Regions from separate parts of the Streptomyces sp. NPDC056486 genome, predicted to be linked through region 2. Evidence: riboswitches for the same ligand, from Rfam matches in the RefSeq annotation. Region 2 holds a riboswitch; each other region holds the start of a gene.

Region 1 (5,224 bases), on a different contig from region 2:
GGTTCGGGCCCCGGTGATGGCGGCGAGGCCGAGGGCGACGGTGCCGATCAGGGTGCCGACGACGGACGCGGTGACGGCCGCTGCGAACGACAGGGTCGGACTGCCGGTGCCAAGGGGGTCGAGGACGACCAGCATGCCGCTGAAGCCGAGCAGGCTGACGCCCAGGTTGGCCCAGAAGGCGCCTTGGTCCAGGCCGCTGAGAACCTTGGGTGTGGGCTGGTCGAGGGTGAGCGGCGCCTCGTTCGCCGGGGCCGGTTCCGGGGTGGTGGGTTCGGTGGTGGTCGTCACTTCGCGGGCTCCGAAACCTGGGCAGGGGCGGCGCCGACGGGCCAGGACTCCATGTGCCAGGCGGCGTCCCAGAACATCCACTCCCAGGTGGACGCGGTGGTGTAGACCGTACGCATCCGTGCGCGGGTGGCCGGGTCGGCCTGGTCCGCAAGCCGGTTGACGATCTGTCGGGCGCGTTCGGTGGCGGCTTCGAACTCCTCGTCGGCATACGTGCCGATCCAGTCGCCGTAGGGGTGGGTGGCGAGGTCGCCGGCTCGCTCGAGGAGCGCCCGGCCCACCTCGGCGTAGATCCAGAAGCAGGGCAGGACCGCGGCGGCCAGCTCCGGGTAGCCCTGGGTGTGGGCCACGGAGAGCAGGTAGGAGGTGTATCCGGTGCAGGTGGGGGAGGGCGTCCAGGCGTCGATGTCGACGACGTTGCTCTCGTGCAGGGAGCTCTCGACGACCACGGCGTCGTGGGCGGACTTCGCGAAGAACGCGATGTCCTGCGGCCGGTCCGCCTTCGCGGCGGCGCTGGCCAGCGCGCGGGCGTAGCCGTGCAGGTAGTGGGCGTCCTGGGCCAGGTAGTAGACAAACTTCTGCCGGTCCAGGGTGCCGTCGCCGAGGGCAATGACGAACGGCAGCTTGTCGATGGCCGCACGTATCTCGGCCGTGGCCGTCCACAGTTCGTCGCAGAACGTTGTGGTCATGGGGCTCAGCTCCAGTACTGGTGGAAGTGGTGGACGGGTCCGTGGCCGCGGCCGATATGCAGGGTGTCGGCCGCGCGCAGGGCCCCGGTCAGGTACGCCTTCGCGGCACTGACGGTGGTGTGCCAGTCGTCGTGCTGCGGGCGCAGGGCGGCTATCGCGGCGGAGAGGGTGCAGCCGGTGCCGTGGGTGTTGCGCGTGTTGACGCGAGGTGCGGACAGCTCGGTGACACCCGCGGCACAGGCGCCGGTGGCGCGCGTGGCGTCGACGAGGATGTCCACGGATTGTGCGTCATGTGTGTGGTGGCCGCCCTTGAGGAGGACGCGCCTGGCGCCGGTTTCGAGGAGTGCGTGGGCCTGCTCGACGGCTTCTGCGCGGTTCTTTGCGGCGGCGATGCCCAGGAGGTCGCCGGCCTCGGGGAGGTTGGGGGTGATGAGGTCGGCCAGAGGCAGGAGACGCTCGCGCAGTACCGTCACCGCATCGGCCTCGAGGAGGCGGTGGCCGCTGGTCGAAACCATGACGGGGTCGAGGACGACGCACCGGGGGCGGTGCCGCTCCAGGGCTTCTGCGACGGCTGCGGCGATGGCGGCGTCGGCCAGCATGCCGATCTTGACGGCGTCCACCGGGACGTCGGCGAACAGCGTGTCGAGCTGCTCGGTGACGAACGCCGGGGGGACGGCATGGATGCCGGTGACGCCCAGAGTGTTCTGTGCGGTCAGGGCGGTCAGAACTGCTGTTCCGTAGGCGCCGTTGGCGGAGAACGCCTTCAAGTCGGCTTGTATCCCGGCGCCGCCGGAGGGGTCGCTGGCAGCGATGGTCAGGGCGATGGGCGGGCTGGTCACGCGGGGATCTCCTGTCGCAGGGTGCGAACGAGAAAATGGGCTGCGGCCTCGGGGTCGGGCTGCCCGCAGACCGCGCTGACGACGGCGATCCCGGCCGCGCCACTTCCCATGACCGCAGCGGCCTCGGACACGCCGATCCCGCCGATGGCCACGCAGGGCAGCGGGCTCTCCCGGACGATCCGGGCCAGGCCGCCCAGACCGAGCGGGGCGTCCGCGTCTGGCTTGGTGGACTGCGGGAACACCGGACCGACACCGAGGTGGTCGACAGTGTCCGGCACGTGCGCCAGCTGCTCGGGACGGCTGACGGACAGGCCGATGTACGCATGGGGACCGAGCTGGCGCCGGGCGCTCTCGGGGCAGACGTCCCGCTGCCCGAGGTGGACGCCGTCCGCGTCCAACCAGACCGCCACGTCCAGGCGATCGTTGACGATCAAGGGGACGCCAGTGCCCGCGAGTTCGGCCTGGATCGCCCGGCCGAGTGAGAACAGCGTGCGGGCGTCCGCGTCCGGATCGCGCAACTGGACGGCGGTTACGCCGCCCTTGACGGCCGCCGCAACGGTAGGGCCGACACCGCGGCGGCCGCAGAGCCTGGTGTCGGTCACGAGATACAGGGACAGGTCCAGAGGAGGTCGCATGGGTGAGTCCTTGGCTCCCAGCCGGGGAAGGGCGCGGGAAACGCATCGGGAGGTACGGGGGAAGGCAGGCCCTGACGTGCAGGGACCTTGAGTTGTTCACCGGGGCGGGAGGGGGACAGGGCAGCCAGACTCGGTGTTGAGGGCGCGCCCCAGGGCGGGCGGGCACTGTGCAGCGGGTGGCGTCCAGGCCACTGCTCACGCAGGACCCCGCGGTACGCGCATGCTCAGTGCAGGTTGAGAGCCTCAGCGAGCCGCTCAGGGCTGAGCTCGTACAACGCGTCGATCAGGGCGACCGCGAACGTGCCGGGCCCCGCAGAGCGGGTGGCGGCGTCCTCCGCGGCCACGGTGAGCAGACCGGTCGCGGCAGTGGCGGCAAGGAGCGCGTCGCCGGTGACGGCTGTGCAGGCGGCCACCAGAGCGCCCAGTGAGCAGCCCGTTCCCGTCACCAGAGTCAGCAGCGGGTGCCCGTTGGCCAGGCGCACCACTCGCGTCCCGTCCGTGAGAACGTCCACCGGACCGCTCACCGCGACCGCGCAGCCGTAGCGCCGGGCCAGCGCGCCCGCCGCGGCCAGCGCCGCCTCCGGGGCGTCCGTGCTGTCCACGCCGCGCCCACCCCTGCCCCCGTCGAGTGCCAGGATTTCGGAAGCATTGCCGCGAACGACCGCCGGGGGTGCGCTCTCCAGCAGTTCGTGGGCGAGCTCGGTACGCCAGGGCAGCGGGCCGACCGCCACCGGGTCGAGCACCCACGGCCGCCCGGCCCCGGCCGCTTCTGTCACCGCGACACGCATCGCCGCCGCAGTCACGGACGTCACCGTTCCCAGGTTGACCAGGACACCCCCGGCCACCCGGGCCAGCGTTCCGGCCTCCTCCGCGCTGTGCACCATCGCGGGGGCAGCCCCCGCCGCGAGCAGCACGTTCGCGGTGAACGGCGACACCACGACGTTGGTCAGGCAGTGCACAAGGGGTGCGGAGGTCCGCAGAGACGCGATCACATCCGCCACGGCATCACGGGAAACGGCAGTGCCGTGCCGGGCAGGTACGGAGGCAGTATCCATCGTCAACACTCTTCCTACGCCGGCATTACCCGGTCCAGGTTCATGCGGTCGGCGAAAGGGGAGCAAGTCCCGTCCGCCCTCTCAGCCCGGCTACTCCCGAGCTCCCGCGGTGGTCGCTACGCAATGTACCTCCTTCGGGAACGCAAGTTCGCACTCGGGTACCTCACGAAACGACACGGATTTGCTGGCGGAACCGACGGGGGATCCTCAGGCCGCAAGGGCCCGACCTGTCCGCATCGGCTGATGCCGCAAGCGGGCTGGTGGAGGGCCGCGCCCGGGTACGGGACTTCTTGCGACACCGCATCCACCGTCTGGACCGGTGCTTGCGTGCCTGCCCCGGCGAGAGGGAGCGGCGCCTGGCGCGTGCTGGGGAATGGGTGTCACCGAGTTCGCGGCCGAGTGGGCCCGGCATCCGGTGTTCCGTTCCGGCTGCTGCCACCGGAGCAGGGCGCGACGCGCGGAGCCGAGCGGATCTGATACGGGATCAGGTCCGCCCGGCCGTCGTGCGCGGAGAAGGAAGGGTCAGCAGCTCAGGTTGGAGCCCGGCGTGGTGCCGAGGACCTGGGCGAACTGCTTGTAGCGGTCGACCCGGCTCTGGACCTGGCCGGGGTTGCCGCCGTTGCACTCCAGGCTGCCGTTGATGGCGCGGATGGTCTCACCGAAACCGCGGCTGTTGACCATGGCGTTGTGCGGTGTCATGGTGCCCGGACCCGACTGCGTGTTCCAGTACCAAAGACCGGTCTTCCAGGCGACCGCCGGGTCGCGCTCCACCAGGTAGGGGTTGCGCAGGAGATCGATGCCGAGCGCGTCGCCCGCCGCCTTGTAGTTGAAGTTCCAGCTGAGCTGGATCGGACCGCGGCCGTAGTACGCGGCCTGTCCCGCGGGGCAGCCGTAGGGCTGGTTGGCGTCGCAGTAGTGCGGGTAGTTGGCCTGGTTCTGCTCGACGATGTGGACCAGACCGCCGGTCTCGTGGTGGACGTTGGCGAGGAACGCGGCTGCCTCCTGGCGCTTGATGGTGTCGCTGCCGGTGTTGGCGAAGGCCGGGTACGCCTTGAGTGCGTCGGTCAGGCCCTTGTATGTGTAGAACGAGTTCCGGCTCGGGAACATCTGGTTGAACTGCGCCTCGCTGACCACGAATCCTGACGGGTTGGGGTTGCCCGGATCGGTGCCACCGCCGCAGGTGCCCGCGTCCGCCCAGACGTCGGTGCGGCCCGGCGTCTCGTTCTGGGTCCACCACTTGGCGGTCCAGTTGTGCCCGTTGTACGAGGCGCTGTTGCCGCCCGTGTAGACGGAGGAGGAGTTCCAGGGGGTTGCGCACGCGGCGGCGGACGCCGTGGTGGCGGCCGGGCCAAGGACGATCATGGCGCAGAGCGCACCTAACGCTGCTGCGAAACTGATGAGACGTTTGATCACGCGACATCTCCTATCAGGCGGGCTGGAGGCGGGTTCCACGCCGCCATGGGGGTGTCGGAGACTCAAGCGAAATGGTCTGAACCTGTCAAGGTCTGGACCAATTCTGGTGTACGGCTGGCCTGAACTCGCCGCGCACCGCCGCCCGCACGGAACGGAGCACGGTGAACGAGGAAACCGCTCTCGCGTCCTCAACCGGCACGTGGCGCTCGGGTGTGGCGGCGGCCGGGACGGCGTCCGTGATCGACTCCCGGGCGCGCAACCAGCAGGGCCGGTCGAGTTCAAGACGGGGTTCGTCGTCCCTGCCGACG
Region 2 (5,224 bases):
GCGCGGTGCGTGCTCCGCCGTGCGCGCCTGCGGCGGCACCGCGTCGAGCTGATCCAGGGAGAGCGCGGCCCGCGCCGCCCTGGCCTGCCCGAGGAGCGCCACAGCGTCGTGCGGGCGGACCTCGGGGTTGCGGGCGGTGGCGGAGGCCACCAGTTCATCGAGCTCGACAGGCAGGCCCGGAACGGCCGCCGACGGGGGCGGCACGTCCTCGTGGAGGTGTTGGTAGAGCACCTGGGCGGGCGACTCACCGGAGTGCGGCTTGGCGCCGGTCAGCATTTCGTAGAGCACGACCCCGCACGCGTACACATCCACGCGCGTGTCGGCCGTGCCGTGCTCTATCTGCTCAGGGGCGAGGTAGGAGACGGTCCCCAGGATCGTGCCGGTCGTGTTCGTGACGGTGTCCACCGCGCGCACGAGCCCGAAGTCGGCGACCTTGACCCGGCCGTCATCCCCTATGAGGACGTTCTCCGGCTTCATGTCGCGGTGCACGAACCCCGCGCGGTGCGCGGCGCCGAGCGCGGCGAGGACCGGCTCCAGGATGTCGAGGGCCGCGCGCGGCTGCAGGGCGCCCCGCTCGCGGAGCACGTCACGCAGGGTGCAGCCCGCGATGTACTCCATCGCCAGATAGACGTACGCACCGTCGGCGCCCTGGTCGTACACCCCCACCACGTTCGGGTGGGAGAGCCGGGCGATCGACTTGGCCTCGCGGATGAAGCGGTCGACGAACGAGACGTCGGCGGCCAGCGTCGGGTGCATCACCTTGAGCGCGAGCACGCGGTCGAGGCGGGTGTCCACGGCCCGGTAGACCGTGGCCATCCCGCCGACCGCGATCCGCCCGTCCACGCGATAGCGGCCGTCGAGCACCTGCCCGACGAGCGGGTCCTGAAGGGTCGTGTCCACGAAGGGAGTCTACGAGCCACCGCTGACACCGTTGCCCGCCCGGTCGTGCTCGGGCCCCGACTGCAGCCGACCTGTAACAGGCGGGCGGCACTCGCGTGCGCCACTCAGAACGCGGGCCGCTCCGGATCGAGCCGGGCCATGCCCTGCGCGGGCGACGACGCCTCGGCGAAGTGCCGACGTGGGATCCGCCCCGCCCGGTACGCGAGCCGCCCCGCCTCGACCCCGTGCCGCATGCCCTCGGCCATGAGGACCGGCTCCTGAGCCCGTGTAACGGCGGAGGCGAGCATCACACCCGCACACCCCAGCTCCATCGCGAGCGCCGCGTCGGACGCCGTTCCCGCCCCCGCGTCCAGAATCACCGGCACGCCCGCGCGTTCGACGATCAGCTGGAAGTTGTGCGGGTTGCGGATGCCGAGTCCGGAGCCGATGGGGGAGCCGAGTGGCATGATCGCCGCGCAGCCCACGTCCTCCAGCTTCCGGGCGAGGACCGGGTCGTCGTTCGTGTATGGAAGGACCGTGAAGCCGTCGTCGACCAGGGTCTCGGCGGCGTCGATGAGCTCGATCGGGTCGGGGAGCAGTGTGCGCTCGTCCGCGATGACCTCCAGCTTGACCAGATCGGTGCCGAGCGCCTCCCGCGCAAGCCGGGCGGTCAGGACGGCCTCGCCCGCGGTGTAGCAGCCCGCCGTGTTCGGCAGGACCCGGATGCCGAGCCGGTCGAGCACGGAGAGCACCGAGCCCTGCACACCGGGATCGAGGCGGCGCATCGCGACCGTCGTCAGCTCCGTTCCGGAGGCGAAGAGGGAGCGTTCGAGGATGTCCAGGCTCGGCGCGCCGCCCGTACCCATGATCAGGCGTGAGGAAAGGGTGAGCCCGCCGATGACGAAGGGGTCGTCTGCCATGTCGGTTCAGCCTCCTTGGACGGCGGTGAGGACCTCTATGCGGTCCCCGTCGGTGAGCTCGGTGGTGGACCACCGCGCGCGCGGGACGACGGTTTCGTTGAGCGCGGCGGCGATACCGGACGGGGCCGCGGTGAGCTTGGCGACGAGGGCTTCGAGCGTGGTGCCCGCGGCCACATCGCGTGCTTCTCCGTTGACGGAGACGGCTGTAACGGCTGAGAGAGTCATGCGGGCTGCTCCATGAAGCGCTGCGTGAGGGGGTCGCCGGCAAAGCGCAGAGGGGTGAATCCCCGGGCCTCGTCGGGCAGTTCACCGGTGGTCAGGGCGTGCGCCATCACCTCACCGGTGACGGGTGTCAGAAGCACGCCGTTGCGGTAGTGGCCTGTGGCCAGCTGGAGACCGGGGAGAGCGGTCGGGCCGAGCAGCGGCGCGTTGTCGGGGGAGCCGGGGCGCAGGCCTGCGCGCGTCTCGGTCAGCGGTAGTTCCGTGATGCCCGGTACGAGCTCGTGGGCGTCCCGAAGCAGCTCGTACACGCCGCCCGCGGTGACCGTCGTGTCCCAGCCGAGCTCCTCGCTCGTCGCGCCGACGACGAGCTCGCCGTTCTCGCGCGGCACCAGATAGACATGGCTGCCGCGCACGACGGCGCGCACGGTGCGGCTCAGGAACGGCGCGTACCGCTGAGGCACCGTGAGCCGGAGGACCTGCCCCTTCACGGGGCGCACGGGCGGCAGCACGCCCTCCGGGACGCCGGCGAGGCGCCCGCTGAGGCTGCCGGCGGCGAGCACGGTCTGTCCGGCCTCCAGGGCGGTCCCGTCGGCGAGGACGACTCCGGTGGCCCGGTCCCGTTCGACGGTGAGGCGCTCCGCCCACGCACGGTGGAAGATCACGCCCGCCCGTTCGCAGGCCACGAGGAGCGCCGCTGCGAGCCTGCGCGGGTCGATCTGGTGGTCGCCGTCGACGCGGAGGCCGCCGCGGACCCCCGGTGCGAGCATCGGTTCGAGGCGGCGGCACTCGCGCCCGCTCAGCCACTCCGACGTGAGCCCGGAACGCTCCTGGAGGGCGTGCAGCTCACGCAGGTGGGCGCGGTCGTCGGAGTCGAGGGCGACGGCGAGCGTGCCGCACGCGCGGTAGCCGAGATCGCGGTCGCTCGCCTCGGCGAGCTCCGCCGCGAACTCCGGGTAGCGCTGCGCGGAGGCCAGATTCAGGCCGAGCAGCGTCTGCTCGCCGTAGTGCAGCTCGGTGACGGCGGCCAGCATGCCCGCGGCGACCTGCGCCGCGCCGCCGCCGGGCTCGGGGTCCACGACCGCGGTGGACAGACCGCGCTGCGCCGCCCGCCAGGCCGTGACCAGGCCGATGATGCCGCCCCCGACGACAGCGACATCGGTCGCCTCGTGGGGTGATGTACGTGGATGCATGGGTGTCCAGCCCCTCCCTTCGCCGGCATGACCCGGATCAGGTTCGTACGGTCGGAGGCCGTCCCAGCCTCCCTCTCAGCCCGGTACGTCCGGGCTCCCGCGAGTGTTCTGCCCTGCACCCTAGTCCCTGGTGTCCGAGGGCAGTAGGGGAGCTGTCCGGGTATGCACCGTGACGGTGTGTCATAGATCTCCTCGTAGCGCTCTGCGGGGCGCGTCACCCGCCGCCCTACAGTGATCGGGTGAGCGAGCAGCGGAGGCAGGCAGAGCGGCGCGTCGTCATCGTCGGCGCGGGGATGGCCGGGGTGCAGACCGCCGTGGCCCTGCGCGAACAGGGGTTCGCCGGTGCGGTCACCCTGATCGGCGCGGAACCCCACCAGCCGTACGACAGGCCGCCGCTGTCCAAGGCCGTGCTGCTGGGCAAGGCGGAGGGCTCCGCCTTCGACATCGACTTCGAGGCGCTCGGCATCGAGCTGAGTCTGGGCCACGAGGTCACGGGCGTGCGCCCGGCGGACCACGAACTGGACACCTCGTCGGGTCCGGTGCCCTACGACACCCTGGTCATCGCCACCGGCGCCGAGCCGATCCTGCTGCCAGGCACTTCCGGAGTTCCCGGCGTCCACCTGCTGCGCACCCTCGACGACGCCGAGCGGCTGCGGCCCGTGCTCGCCGAGCAGCACCGCGTCGTGGTCGTCGGCGCGGGCTGGATCGGCGCCGAGTTCGTGACCGCGGCGCGCGAGGCGGGCTGCTCGGTCACCGTCGTCGAAGCCGCCGAACGGCCGCTGGCGGGGGCCCTGCCCGCGGCGGTCGCGGCGCCGATGACCTCCTGGTACGCCGACGCGGGGGCCGAACTGCGCACCCACGCGCGCGTGGACCGCGTCGAGCCCGGCAGCGTCCTGCTGGCCGACGGCACCCGGCTGCCCGCGGACACGGTCGTCGTCGGCATCGGCGCACGCCCCGCCACGGGCTGGCTCGTGGACTCGGGCATCACCCTGGGCGCCCACCGGGAGATCGTCGCCGACGACCACCTGCGGACATCGGAACCCGATGTGTACGCGGTCGGCGACTGCTCCTCCTTCCCTTCGGGAAGGTATGGCGAGCGCCTTCTCGTCCACCACTGGGACAACGCCCTCCAGGGCCCGCGCACGGTGGCCGCGAACATCATCGGCGAGACCCCTTCGGCGTACGACCCCGTCCCGTACTTCTGGTCCGAGCAGTTCGGCCGCTTCGTCCAGTTCGCCGGGCACCACGCCTCGGCCGACGAGCTGGTGTGGCGCGGCGATCCATCGAGTGCGGCCTGGACGGTGTGCTGGCTCCGGCGGGGCGCCCTGGTGGCCGTCCTCGCGGTGGGCCGCCCGAGGGACCTCGCGCAGGGCCGCAAACTGATCGAGGCGGGCGCCCGTCTCTCCCCTGATCTTGCGTCGGATCCCGCGGTGCCGCTGAAGAAGGCAGTGCTGCCGTAAGCGCTGCCACAGCCGGAGGGGGACCGCTGCCCGGCCGCTGTCGGTGCCCGGAGATACGCTTGTCCGTGTGACCGAGATTGACGCAAAGACTGATGCTCTCGTCCCCGAGTGGCTCCACCTCCCCGACATCGCAGAAATGCTCGACGTCGAGGTGACGCGTGTGCGCCAGCTGGTCAAGGAGGGCCAGCTGATCGCCGTGCGCCGTGGTGAGAACCGCGCGCTCGCGGTGCCCGCCGCCTTCATCGACGGCGACAAGATCGTCAAGGGCCTCACAGGCACCCTGACGCTCCTGAGGGACGACGGCTTCTCCGACCGAGAAATGCTGGAGTGGCTCTTCACTCCCGACGAGACCCTGCCCGGCACCCCCGCGCAGGCTCTGAGCGAGAATCGCGGCACGGAGGTGAAGCGCCGCGCCCAGGCGCTCGCCGTCTGACCGATCGACACGGAAAACCGTTGCGTGCGGGCCGCGTGATCCCCCGGGGGACACGCGGCCCGTAGGCCACCGACACCCCGGGGGGACCTCTTCATGGCCACCAAGCCTGCCCGCGAGCAG
Region 3 (5,224 bases), on a different contig from region 2:
AACTTGGGTATGGCCTTGTGATGTCGGGTCCAAAGCCTGGTGTACGCGTCATCGTCCACGCGGCCCTGCCTCCAGTAGCTCCCCAGCTCCTTTCCTGCCGTGTCCAACTCATCGAGTGCCGCGAGCAAGGCGGCGTCCCGAGTGAGGATCCGTAGCCGAACAGAAGCCAGCACGTGGGCGGGGAGGTCGTAGCCACTGACGCGGCCCTCCATGCCGAGGACCCGCTCCTCCCAGATCCGATCCTCGAAGTCCGTCACAGAGGAGGCGATCAAGGCGCACTGTTCCATGAGCAACTCCGACAGACGCGCCTTGTCCTCAGCGCGTTTTGCGAGGCGCTGTCCCAGGAGCGCGATGGCAGCGCCGACGATGGTCGCGAGCAGTGTCCCCCAGGCGTTCATAGCCGGCATTTTCCCAGTGCCGGTACGCGGTGCGTGAGAAAACCGCGACCATCCGCCCGTCCGGCGACGGGGACTACGAGCTGGCGATCTCTCGCCGGAGTTGCTGGAGCGAGAGCATTGGCGAGCTCTACGGTGTCGTCGGCGCACAGTAGGTACAGGGTTGAGCGCGCTTCCTGCATCCGCCCCGCCAGCTCGTTGTCCCCGGGCAGGACGGTCTCCACGGTCAGCTCCCCCCGGCGTACAAGCGACGACAGGTTACAGAAGCCTCGCTCATGACGTGTGCCCTTCCTCGCGTGCGCAGGCCAGGCGGCGAAGCTCCACCCGGGCCGCCGGTGACCTGCCCGCTTCGGTGGACCAGTACGGGTGCCACATCAGGCGAGTGGAGAGCTGCTGCAGAGTGCGGCGCAGCCTCGCGGGGTGAACCGGTCGCGGAGCGGACAGTGCCTCGTACGTGCGGGTCCAGGCGGTCTGGAGCTCGATCAGGTCGTTGGGGAAGGGGGTCGGCGCCATGAAGCTGATTAGGTCACGTGTTCGAATACTTGCGCAAGTGAGCCGCATGCCGGGCCAGCGGCGACCGTCACCGACAGGCGGTGGCCCGGTCGGGCCCCAACCGTCTGCGACACTGGAAGAACCATGCCTGTACCCGGAGAACTCACCTTCGTCGCGCCCCGCGGAGCCAAGAAGCCGCCGCGGCATCTCGCCGACCTCACGCCCGCCGAGCGCAAGGAAGCCGTCGCAGCTGTCGGCGAGAAACCGTTTCGCGCCAAGCAGCTCTCGCAGCACTACTTCGCGCGGTACGCGCACGACCCGGAGCAGTGGACCGACATCCCCGCCGGTTCGCGCGCCAAGCTGCAAGAGGCGCTGCTTCCCGAGTTGATGTCCGTGGTGCGGCACATCAGCTGTGACGACGACACCACCCGCAAGACGCTGTGGCGCCTTTTCGACGGGACGCTCGTCGAGTCCGTGCTCATGCGCTATCCGGACCGCGTGACGATGTGTATCTCGTCGCAGGCCGGGTGCGGGATGAACTGCCCGTTCTGCGCGACGGGGCAGGCCGGTCTCGACCGGAATCTGACGACCGCCGAGATCGTGCACCAGATCGTCGATGGGATGCGGGCGCTCAGGGATGGGGAGATTCCGGGCGGGCCCGCACGGCTTTCCAACATCGTCTTCATGGGGATGGGCGAGCCGCTCGCCAACTACAACCGCGTGTCCGGTGCCATTCGTAGGCTCACGGATCCCGAGCCCGATGGTGTCGGTCTTTCGCAGCGTGGGATCACCGTGTCGACCGTTGGTCTGGTCCCCGCCATTCATCGGTTCGCCGACGAGGGCTTCAAGTGCCGCCTCGCCATCTCGCTGCACGCGCCCGACGACGAGCTGCGCGACACCCTCGTACCCGTCAATACGCGGTGGAACGTGCGGGAGGTCCTTGAGGCGGGCTGGGAGTACGCGGCCAAGTCCGGGCGCCGGCTCTCCATCGAGTACGCGCTGATCCGGGACATCAACGACCAGGCGTGGCGCGGTGACCGGCTCGGGCGGCTGCTCAAGAACAAGCCCGTGCACGTGAACCTGATCCCGCTGAACCCGACGCCGGGCTCGAAGTGGACCGCATCGCGGCCGGAGGACGAGAAGGCCTTCGTGGACGCCATTGCCGCTCATGGGGTGCCTGTCACGGTTCGTGACACCCGTGGTCAGGAGATCGACGGGGCGTGCGGTCAGCTCGCCGCGTCCGAGCGTTAGTCTGGCCGGAACACATCTTCATATTCCGACAGGGGAGCGCCACAGCGCTGAGAGTGCGGCACCAAGGACAGGTTGGCCGCAGACCCTCTGAACCTTGCCCGGGTCATTCCGGGTAGGAAGTTCGGACATCACTCAAGCTGTTGCGCCCTGCCCGCAGCCCCTTCAAGGCTGTGGGCAGGGCCGCGTCTCTTCCTGGTCACTCCAGGAGGAATCAATTCAGTGAGCATCACCAAAGTCAGCACCACCAAGGTGAGGACCACTAAGAAGGTCACCGTCACCGCCGTTGCGGTCGGCCTCTCGCTCGTCGCACTCTCCGCCTGCGGCAGCTCGTCGGGCAGCGGTGACAAGGCCGATTCCAAGAGCGTCACGCTTGTCAGTCATGACTCCTTCAACGTCTCGAAGGACGTACTGAAGGCGTTCGAGAAGAGCTCCGGCTACAAGGTCAACGTCCTCAAGGACGGCGACGCGGGTGCCGCCGTGAACAAGGCGATCCTGTCCAAGGACAACCCGCAGGGGGATGTCTTCTTCGGTGTCGACAACACGCTTCTCTCTCGCGCGCTGGACAACGATCTCTTCCAGTCGTACGAGGCCAAGGGCTCGGATCAGGTTCTTTCGCAGTTCCGCGTCGATCAGAGCAAGCATCGGGTCACGCCCGTCGACAGCGGCGACATCTGCGTCAACTACGACAAGAAGTACTTCGCCGACAAGAAGCTCGCGCCGCCGAAGTCCTTTGCCGACCTGGCCAAGCCCGCCTACAAGAACCTGCTCGTGACCGAGAACGCCTCGACCTCCTCTCCCGGGCTCGGGTTCCTGCTCGGCACCGCCGCCCAGTACGGCGATGGAGGCTGGGAGGGGTACTGGAAGAAGCTCAAGGCCAACGGGGTCAAGGTCGTCGACGGCTGGGAGCAGGCCTACAACGAGGAGTTCTCCGGGTCCGCCGGAGGCAAGAAGGCCAAGGGGGAACGGCCGCTCGTCGTCTCGTACGCCTCGTCGCCGCCCGTCGAGGTGCTCTACGCGAAGCCGCAGCCCAAGGAGGCGCCGACCGGCGTCGCGACCGGCACCTGCTTCCGGCAGGTCGAGTACGCGGGCCTGCTCAGCAACGCCAAGAACGAGAAGGGCGGCAAGGCGCTGCTCGACTTCCTGATCAGCACCAAGTTCCAGGACGACATGCCGCTGAACATGTTCGTGAACCCGGTGCGGGAGACCGCCGAGCTGCCCGAGCTGTTCGTCAAGCACGGCGTGAAGATCGACAAGCCGGAGACCCTGGCACCGAAGAAGATCGCCGACAATCGCGAGCAGTGGGTCAAGTCGTGGACCTCGCTCGTACTGAAGTAAGCAAGCCCCGTAAGGGGCTCTCGCGCGGGAGCGCGGCTCGGCTCGGTCTGATGGCCGTGCCCGTCGCGTTCTTCGCGCTCTTCTTCGCCTATCCGGTCGCCGCGATCGTCGCGCGCGGCCTGAAGGTCGGAGGGGAGTGGCAGTTCGGGCGCGTTGTCGATGTCCTCGCGCAGTCCGATGTCCGGCACGTGCTCTGGTTCACCACCTGGCAGGCGCTCGCGTCGACCGCGCTCACGCTGCTCATCGCGCTCCCCGGCGCGTACGTCTTCGCGCGCTTCGAGTTCAGGGGCAAGCAGGTTCTGCGGGCGGTCGTCACGGTGCCGTTCGTGCTGCCGACGGTCGTCGTCGGGACCGCGTTCCTCGCGCTGCTCGGGCGGGGTGGTCTTCTTGATGAAATGTGGGGCGTGCGGCTCGACACGACCGTGTGGGCGATTCTGCTCGCGCACGTCTTCTTCAACTATGCGGTCGTCGTACGGACCGTCGGCGGGCTCTGGTCGCAGCTCGACCCGCGTCAGGAGGAAGCCGCGCGGATGCTCGGCGCCTCGCGGTGGCGGGCATGGCGGACGGTGACGCTGCCCGCCCTCGGGCCTGCGGTCGCCGCGGCGTCCCTCATGGTCTTTCTGTTCACGTTCACCTCCTTCGGCGTCGTGCAGATCCTCGGCGGGCCCGCGTACTCGACCCTCGAAGTCGAGATCTACCGGCAGACCGCCCAACTCCTCGACCTGTCGACGGCCGCCGTCCTGACGATCGTGCAGTTCGCGGCGGTGGGCGTGATCCTCGCCGTGCACGCGTGGACCGTGCGCAGGCGCGAAACCGCGCTGAAGCTGGTCGACGCATCCGCTGTGGCGCGGCGGCCGCGCGGCACGGGGCAGTGGGCGCTGCTCGGCGGGGTCATGGTCACGATCGCTGTGCTGATACTGCTGCCGCTCGGGGTCTTGATCGAGCGCTCGCTGAGCGGGCCCGATGGCTACGGCTTCACCTACTTCAAGGAGCTGACGTCGGCGGAAGGCGGGGCGTTCCTCGTACCGCCGATCGAAGCGGTCTGGAATTCGCTCCAGTACGCGCTCGCCGCCACCGCCATCGCCCTGGTGATCGGCGGGCTCGCGGCGGCGGCGCTCACCCGGAAGGCTGGTCGCCTGGTGCGCGGTTTCGACGCGCTCCTGATGCTGCCGCTCGGGGTCTCCGCGGTGACCGTCGGCTTCGGGTTCCTGATCACGCTGGACAAGCCGCCCCTGGACCTGCGGTCCACGTGGATCCTGGTGCCGCTCGCGCAGGCCCTGGTGGGCGTGCCCTTCGTCGTACGCACCATGCTTCCCGTCCTGCGCGCGGTGGACGGACGCCTGCGCGAGGCGGCGGCCGTGCTCGGGGCGTCGCCGCTGCGGGCGTGGCGGGAGGTCGACCTGCCGATGGTGCGGCGTGCGCTGCTCATCGCCGCCGGGTTCGCGTTCGCCGTGTCCCTGGGGGAGTTCGGCGCGACCGTGTTCATCGCGCGGCCGGACAACCCGACGCTTCCGGTCGCCGTGGCACGGCTCCTGGGGCGGGCGGGTGAGCTCAACTACGGCCAGGCGATGGCACTTTCGACGATCTTGATGGTGGTGTGCGCGGTGTCCCTGCTGCTGCTCGAACGGCTCCGTACCGACCGCACGACCGGGGAGTTCTGATGGGTGTGAGTGTGAGTGTGGGCGCAGGTGCGGGTGCGGGTCTGTTGACGTTGGCGGATGCCACCGTGCGGTTCGGGGCGCGGGCCGTCC

The links. Region 2 has a riboswitch for thiamine pyrophosphate ahead of thiO (glycine oxidase ThiO). Riboswitches for the same ligand answer to the same signal wherever they lie in the genome.
Region 1: it holds a riboswitch for thiamine pyrophosphate, as region 2 does, so the genes downstream of both, thiM (hydroxyethylthiazole kinase) here and thiO (glycine oxidase ThiO) in region 2, are expected to answer to the same signal.
Region 3: it holds a riboswitch for thiamine pyrophosphate, as region 2 does, so the genes downstream of both, ACFQ7F_RS15860 (thiamine ABC transporter substrate binding subunit) here and thiO (glycine oxidase ThiO) in region 2, are expected to answer to the same signal.

Annotation. Positions count from the first base shown of each region.
Region 1 is NZ_JBHTSF010000178.1:9,857-15,080, forward strand. Features, by position in the region: gene ACFQ7F_RS39465 (purine-cytosine permease family protein) at 1-288, opposite strand, end outside; gene tenA (thiaminase II) at 285-974, opposite strand; gene thiD (bifunctional hydroxymethylpyrimidine kinase/phosphomethylpyrimidine kinase) at 980-1,813, opposite strand; gene thiE (thiamine phosphate synthase) at 1,810-2,448, opposite strand; gene thiM (hydroxyethylthiazole kinase) at 2,673-3,449, opposite strand; TPP riboswitch at 3,497-3,621, opposite strand; gene ACFQ7F_RS39490 (glycoside hydrolase family 19 protein) at 4,026-4,865, opposite strand; gene ACFQ7F_RS39495 (hypothetical protein) at 5,002-5,224, opposite strand, start outside.
Region 2 is NZ_JBHTSF010000030.1:66,697-71,920, forward strand. Features, by position in the region: gene pknB (Stk1 family PASTA domain-containing Ser/Thr kinase) at 1-900, opposite strand, end outside; gene ACFQ7F_RS15165 (thiazole synthase) at 1,005-1,799, opposite strand; gene thiS (sulfur carrier protein ThiS) at 1,806-2,024, opposite strand; gene thiO (glycine oxidase ThiO) at 2,021-3,211, opposite strand; TPP riboswitch at 3,209-3,322, opposite strand; gene ACFQ7F_RS15180 (NAD(P)/FAD-dependent oxidoreductase) at 3,505-4,671, shown strand; gene ACFQ7F_RS15185 (Rv2175c family DNA-binding protein) at 4,739-5,104, shown strand; gene thiE (thiamine phosphate synthase) at 5,198-5,224, shown strand, end outside.
Region 3 is NZ_JBHTSF010000033.1:5,058-10,281, reverse strand. Features, by position in the region: gene ACFQ7F_RS15880 (hypothetical protein) at 1-398, opposite strand, end outside; partial or broken gene ACFQ7F_RS15875 (hypothetical protein) at 395-604, opposite strand; gene ACFQ7F_RS15870 (hypothetical protein) at 669-908, opposite strand; gene rlmN (23S rRNA (adenine(2503)-C(2))-methyltransferase RlmN) at 1,032-2,138, shown strand; TPP riboswitch at 2,159-2,275, shown strand; gene ACFQ7F_RS15860 (thiamine ABC transporter substrate binding subunit) at 2,358-3,473, shown strand; gene ACFQ7F_RS15855 (ABC transporter permease) at 3,449-5,134, shown strand; gene ACFQ7F_RS15850 (ABC transporter ATP-binding protein) at 5,134-5,224, shown strand, end outside.